Regions from separate parts of the Mesorhizobium sp. Root695 genome, predicted to be linked through region 2. Evidence: predicted binding sites of a transcription regulator. Region 2 holds the regulator's gene; the other holds the start of a gene.
What was found. The regulator PhoB, encoded in region 2, activates phosphate uptake and scavenging genes when phosphate is short. The targets are predictions, from matches to a motif close to TGTCATNNANCTGTCAT.
Positions count from the first base shown of each region.

Region 1: the regulator PhoB is predicted to act here: its motif matches at 2,037-2,053, upstream of ASD99_RS28840 (PhoX family protein).

Region 1 covers NZ_LMHO01000044.1:201,653-205,071, forward strand. The annotation lists gene ASD99_RS28840 (PhoX family protein) at 69-1,982, opposite strand; gene ASD99_RS28845 (hypothetical protein) at 2,103-2,525, opposite strand; gene urtA (urea ABC transporter substrate-binding protein) at 2,839-3,419, shown strand, end outside.
Region 2 covers NZ_LMHO01000042.1:36,680-40,098, reverse strand. The annotation lists gene pstA (phosphate ABC transporter permease PstA) at 1-191, shown strand, start outside; gene pstB (phosphate ABC transporter ATP-binding protein PstB) at 188-991, shown strand; gene phoU (phosphate signaling complex protein PhoU) at 1,017-1,724, shown strand; gene phoB (phosphate regulon transcriptional regulator PhoB) at 1,744-2,433, shown strand; gene ASD99_RS25465 (ROK family protein) at 2,450-3,419, opposite strand, start outside.

The DNA.
Region 1 (3,419 bases), on a different contig from region 2:
GGAATTCCAGTGTCCTCCCGGACCGCCAGGCGGAACGCGTAACGCGCGTTCCGCCTTTTTGTCTGGGGCTACGCGCCGACCGGCTGCCCGTCCTTGCGGCGGATGGCGACCACGGAAGGTCGCGGCAGTTGACCATCCCTGAAGTCGGGCCATAGCGTCTGTGCCTTGTCGAGTGTCTCGGCGTCTTCGGCCGGGTGCTGGACCGACAGGAACAAGGTCGTGCCGTCCGGCGTGAAGCAGGGGCCGGTCGCCTCCGCGCCATGCGGGCAGGTGAACAGCAGTTTCGGCAGGCCGCGCGCCGGGCCTTCGGTGTCGACGCCATAGACGCCGTCCGGCAGGTCGAAATCATTGGCGCCGTCGGTCGCCACCCAGAGGCGGCCAGCCGGATGGAAGGTGATGTTGTCGGGGCAGACGAACCAGCCATTGTCTGACGTGTCCGGGTGGAAGGTGGCTCCGACTGCCGCGTCCTTCGGGTTGCCGCACAGCACGAACAGATCCCAGGCATATTTGTCGGCCGTGTGGTCGGCGTCTGCGCCGCGTCCACCCGGCGCGATCAGCTCGACAATGTGGCCCCAGAGGTTTTCCGGACGCGTGTTGGCCGGATTGACTTTCGACTGGTCGCGTTTCTTGTTCTTGGTCATCACCGCATAGACGCGGCCGGTCACTGGATTGGTCTCGATGTCCTCGGGGCGGTCCATCGGCGTCGCCCCCAGTGCATCCGCTGCGAGCCGTGTTTTCAGCAGCACTTCGGCCTGGTCGGCAAAGCCATTTTCAGCCGTGAGCTTGCCTTGGCCGTGGACCAGCGGCAGCCAGGTCATGGAGCCGTCGGCGTCGTAACGGGCAACCGAAAGCACGCCGTCATCCAGCAGGCTGTTGCCGGAGGCCGGCTTGGCAGGATCGTAGGCCTTGTTGGAGACGAACCGGTACATGTATTCGAAATAGTCGTCGTCGCCCATGTAGACGACGATGCGGCCATCCTTGTTGAGGACGACCGTGGACGCTTCGTGCGACATGCGGCCAAGGGCCGTGCGCTTCACCGGCTTCGAAGCCGGATCGTAGGGGTCGATCTCGACCACCCAGTCGAAGCGGTTGGCCTCATTCGGCTCCTTGTCGAGATTGAAGCGATCATGGAGACGGCCACGACCATAGATATCGGAGCCATCGAAGCCATAGCGATCAAGAATGTCGGCGGTCGGCGCCTTCTTCGGGTCGCCGCCGAACAGGTCGGAAACGCCTTCCTCGCAGGTCAGCACGGTGCCCCAGGGAGTGAAACCGCCGCTGCAATTGTAGCTGGTGCCGAGCACCTTCGTGCCGGTCGCGTCGGCAGATGTCTTCATCAGTGCGTGGCCGGCAACGGGGCCGGAAACGGTCATTTCGGTGTTTGCCGTGATGCGGCGGTTGAGCGGGCTGTCCTCGACGATGCTCCACTTGCCGTCCTTCAGCAGCACTTCGACGATCGAATGACCCATGGCGGCCATGCCGAGGTCAACCTGCTCCTTGCTCATCGTCTTGCCGGCGTCATCCTCGGTCATGCCGGGAAACATGACATTGGGCGAAATATACTCGTTGTTGACGCAAAGCAGGCCGTGATCGGAATTCACCGTACCTTTCGGCAATGGCAGGAAGGCGATGTAGTCGCAATTGTAGCCGAAGCGCTTTTCCTGCTCGTCGGCAACGACCTTGTTGCCGTCGAATTCCGGCAGGCCGGCGACAAGCGGGTCACCCCAGCGTGCGACGATCGTGGTCTCATAGCCTTCGGCGGCCGCATGGGTCTTGTCGTAGACGCGCTTCAGTTCGGGAAAGCCGAGCGTCGAAAGCGCTGCCGCGGCATGTGTTTCACCGGCAAACAACGAACCGACAAAGCTGCCGCCGGCAATCAGCGCACCGGATGCAAGGCTGCCTTTTAGGAGGGCCCGGCGCGACACGCGCTCGGCGATGACGTCGCGAATGACAGGGGAGGATGAAGACGGGGAGTTGGCCATGGTGTCTGCCTCTCAAGGTGGATGGGACGGCGCACCGCTGCCTATCCAGCTTCGGCAACATCCAGATGACATGAGAGACGGGCAGGCCACTGAGGCGGCGGCTGTTGCCCAGGGAATCGGCTACTGGCTGTTTCCCCTGGTGCAGGTCGAGGCGGTGAAGGCGCCGTCGGGTTGCTTCATGATGATGTCGAAGGAGGGCGTGCTCTGGCCGTCCAGCGTTGCCTGGGTCAGCGACAGCGAGTTGCCGCCGGCGGTATAGCCGCCGAGCGGTCCCAGCCAGGAGATCACGCCGTTTGCGTCCATTTGATAATTGTACCCCTGCTGCGCGGTGCCGAAGGTGCCAAGGCCGGTGTAAATTGGGCCGCTATAGACGTTCCCCTTGATGGTGATGTCGCCGAGGTTGAGGAACATGCCGAGCAGGTAGACCTCGCAGTGATAGATGCCGTCGGGCATCTTGCCGTCGCTAAAGTTGGCTCGTGCGGTCCCGGTTGCTGCCGCCAGAACCAGTATGCCGATGGAAATGCGTGAAATGCCTAAAGCCATGACGTCGCTCGGTTGGGTAACGAGATTGCCCCATTTTTGCACTGCGCCGCAACACCGGTCGTCTGCGACACGCCTATGAAGATCAAAATCTAGGCATTTTGCCAAAATGGGCGAAAATTAGGCAATCATCGGGCATGCTGCGCAAATTTCTCTCAATCAAATTTTGACCGGCCTTCTTTGTTTTTATAAGCCTAATATTTCAAGCTGCTGATAATGCTGGATTATTCGTTTCCCTTCGGCATCACCAAGGCGATTGGCATGGGGGTTGCATTGTAGTGTTGCGGTGCAATCAACCAGCTTGGGAGTCTGTAATATGAGGGGTAATTTCTCGACAATAACAAAAATGTTTTCGGCGAGCGTGGTTGCCGCCGGCCTGTTGTTCGCTGCGCCCGCCAAGGCTGCCGACGACACGATCAAGGTCGGCATTCTCCATTCGCTGTCGGGGACCATGGCGATTTCGGAGACGACTCTGAAGGACGCCATGCTGATGCTCATCGACGAGCAGAACGCCAAGGGCGGCCTGCTCGGCAAGAAGCTCGAGGCGGTCGTCGTCGATCCGGCTTCCAACTGGCCGCTGTTTGCCGAAAAGGCGCGCGAGCTGATCTCCAAGGACAAGGTCGCGGCGGTGTTCGGCTGCTGGACCTCCGTGTCGCGCAAGTCGGTGCTGCCGGTGTTCTCGGAGCTCGACAACATCCTGTTCTATCCGGTCCAGTATGAGGGCGAGGAGAGCGAGCGCAACGTGTTCTACACGGGTGCGGCGCCGAACCAGCAGGCAATCCCGGCGGTCGACTATCTGATGAGCGAGGATGGCGGTTCGGTGAAGCGCTGGGTGCTGGAAGGCACCGACTACGTCTATCCGCGCACCACCAACAAGATCCTCGAGGCCTATCTGAA
Region 2 (3,419 bases):
ACAACCAATTCTGGTCTAGCAATCTCAACGCGCCGATGGCCAGCCTGCCTGTCACCATCTTCCAGTTCGCGCTCAGCCCTTACGAGGAATGGCAGCAACTGGCCTGGACCGGTGCACTCATCATCACATTGACGGTTCTCGCGCTCAGCATCGTTGCTCGCAGCCTGACCGGACGCAGAGAGGACAAATGAGCCAGATGTTGTCTCCAGACATGACGATCGCCGCCGAGGCCGCAGCCAAGGTCAAGATCGAGGTGAAGAACCTCAACTTCTACTACGGCCAGAGCAAGGCGCTGAAGGACATCACGCTGTCCTTGCCCGAGCGCAGCGTCACCGCCTTCATCGGGCCTTCGGGCTGCGGGAAGTCGACGCTGCTGCGCGTCTTCAACCGCATCTACGAACTCTATCCCAACCAGACCGCCGAGGGTCAGGTGCTGCTCGACGGCCAGAACGTTCTCGACCGCTCGCAGGATCTCAACCTGCTGCGGACCAAGATAGGCATGGTGTTCCAGAAGCCGACGCCGTTCCCGATGTCGATCTATGAAAACATCGCCTTCGGCATCAGGCTCTACGAGAAGCTCAGCAAGTCCGAGATGGACGGCCGTGTCGAGCAGGCGCTGAAGCGCGCGGCACTCTGGACCGAGGTCAAGGACAAGCTCAGCGCCAGCGGCCTCAGCCTCTCCGGTGGCCAGCAGCAGCGGCTCTGCATCGCCCGCACCGTGGCGGTGAAGCCGGAAGTCATCCTGCTCGACGAGCCGGCGTCGGCGCTCGATCCGCTGTCGACCGCCAAGATCGAGGAGCTGATCGACGAGTTGCAAGCCGACTACACGATCGTCATCGTCACCCACAACATGCAGCAGGCGGCGCGCGTGTCGAAGCAGACAGCCTTCATGTATCTGGGCGAACTGGTCGAGTTCGACCGCACCGAGAAGATCTTCACGTCGCCCCGCGAGAAGCGCACGCAGGACTACATCACCGGCCGCTTTGGCTGAGTTCAGGCATACGAGGGATAAGATCATGGGCGAACATACAGTCGCTTCTTTCGACGAAGATCTCGGTCAGATCAGCAGGCTCATCAGCGACATGGGCGATCTCGCCGGCTCGATGGTCGGCGGTGCGACCAAGGCGCTTTTGAATTCCGACAACGCCCTGGCACAGCGCGTCGTCTCCGACGATGCGATCATGGATGCGCGCCAGCGCGAGCTCGACGACCGCGCCATCACGTTGATCGCCAAGCGGCAGCCGATGGCCGACGATCTGCGCCATGTCGTCGGTTCGATCCGCATGGCCGGCGATCTCGAACGCATCGGCGACCTTGCCAAGAACATCGCCAAGCGCGTCGGTACCGTCGGCCTCAGCGTAACGCCGCGCGACCTGTCGCATTCGATCGACGGGATGGCGCAGCTGGTGCTGATCCAGGTGCAGGGCGTGATCGAGGAATATGCGGCGCGCGACGCCGCTGCCCTGGCGAAACTGCGTGCCGACGACGAACGCATCGACGTCAAGTACACTTCGGTGTTCCGCGAACTCCTGACCTACATGATGGAAGACCCGCGCAACATCACGGCCTGCACGCATCTGCTGTTCTGCGCCAAGAACCTCGAGCGCATCGGCGACCATGTGACCAACATCGCCGAAAATGCCTATTATGTTTTGACCGGTACGCAACTGCCCGCCAATCGTCCGAAGCAGGACGAAACGGCGATGTCCGCGCCGGCGGCATGACGACAGGGGTGACCAGTCGATGATCGCGCCACGCATCATGGTGGTGGAGGACGAGGAGCCGCTAGGCGTGCTGCTCCGCTACAATCTCGAATCCGAAGGCTACCAGGTCGAGGTGGTGACGCGCGGCGACGAGGCCGAGATCCGGCTGCAGGAGAACGTTCCCGACCTTCTCGTGCTCGACTGGATGGTTCCGGCGGTTTCCGGCATCGAACTCTGTCGTCGGCTGAGAATGCGCCCCGAGACCGAGCGGCTGCCGATCATCATGCTGACTGCGCGCGGCGAGGAGAGCGACCGCGTACGCGGCCTGTCGACCGGCGCCGACGACTATCTGGTCAAGCCGTTCTCGACGCCGGAATTCATGGCCAGGGTCAAGGCGCTGCTGCGCCGCGCCAAGCCGGAAGTGCTGTCCAGCGTGCTGAAGGTCGGCGACATCGTGCTCGATCGAGAATCGCACCGGGTCTATCGCAAGAAGAGCGAGATCCGACTCGGGCCGACCGAGTTCCGCCTGCTCGAGTTCATGATGCGCCATCCCGGCCGCGTGTTCTCGCGCAGCCAGTTGCTCGACAATGTCTGGGGCGAGACGATCTACATCGACGAGCGCACGGTCGACGTGCATGTCGGCCGGCTGCGCAAGGCGGTCAACAACGGCCGCATGCCCGACGTCATCCGCACCATTCGCGGGGCAGGTTACGCGATCCGCGAGGACTGAACCCGCCCGTCTGAATTCACGCCACGTTTTTGCCTGCGACGCTTCCTCTCGCCTGCGCGCCCGGCGCGAAAATCTCCTGGTCGACGAAGGTCAGCGCGCGCATGGCGCAGCCTTCGCGGATCAGCGGCAGTTCGTTCGGCTCGGTGTCGAAGGAAATCGATTTCGAGTGCTGGCCGCCGGCGGTCTGGGCAATCGCCTCGCGCAATGCGGGCTCGATCAGGTCGAAGGCGGCGGCGCTGACGCCGACCATGGCAACGGGCGCCGGATCGATCAGCGCGAACAGGCTGCCGAGGCCGTAACCGAGCGCTTCGCCAGCCTTGCGATAGGCCTCGCGCTCGGGGCCATCCTTTTCGCGGGCCGCGGTCGCCAGGGCGCGCATGTCGGCGTCGCTGACGTCGGCGACAGGTTCTGCGTCCTCGCCCAGCTGCCTTGCATTGCGCCAGATGGCGTAGTTGCCGGCATAGGCCTCGACGCAGCCACGCCGTCCGCAGCGGCACAGAGCGCCGTTCGGCTGATGGATCATGTGGCCGAACTCGCCGCCCGAGGAATGGGTGCCGGTGAACAGCTCGCCTTTCAGCACCAGGCCCATGCCGATGCCGTGCGACAAGAGGATGGCGATGAAATCGTCGCGGTAGCGATCAGGATCGCGCCAGCGCAGCGCTATCGCCATCATGTTGCAGTCGTTCTCCACGGTGGCGGGAATGCCGAACTCGTCTTCGAGTATGTCGGCGAAGGCGATGTCGGTGTGCGGCGTGATCGGCGACCAAAGCATCGCGCGAGCATGGGTATCGGTGATGCCCTGGATCGCCAGCGCGATACGGGCGACGCTGCGGACGTCAAGATCGGGATCTTCGAGGCGGCGCCGCACGATGCCGACGCATTCGCCGATCAGCGCGTCGCGCGACATTGTCTGCGTGTCCAGCCGGCGCTGTTCCTCTGATATCACCTGGCCGGCGTAGTCGATGACGGCGACGGAGAGGAAATTC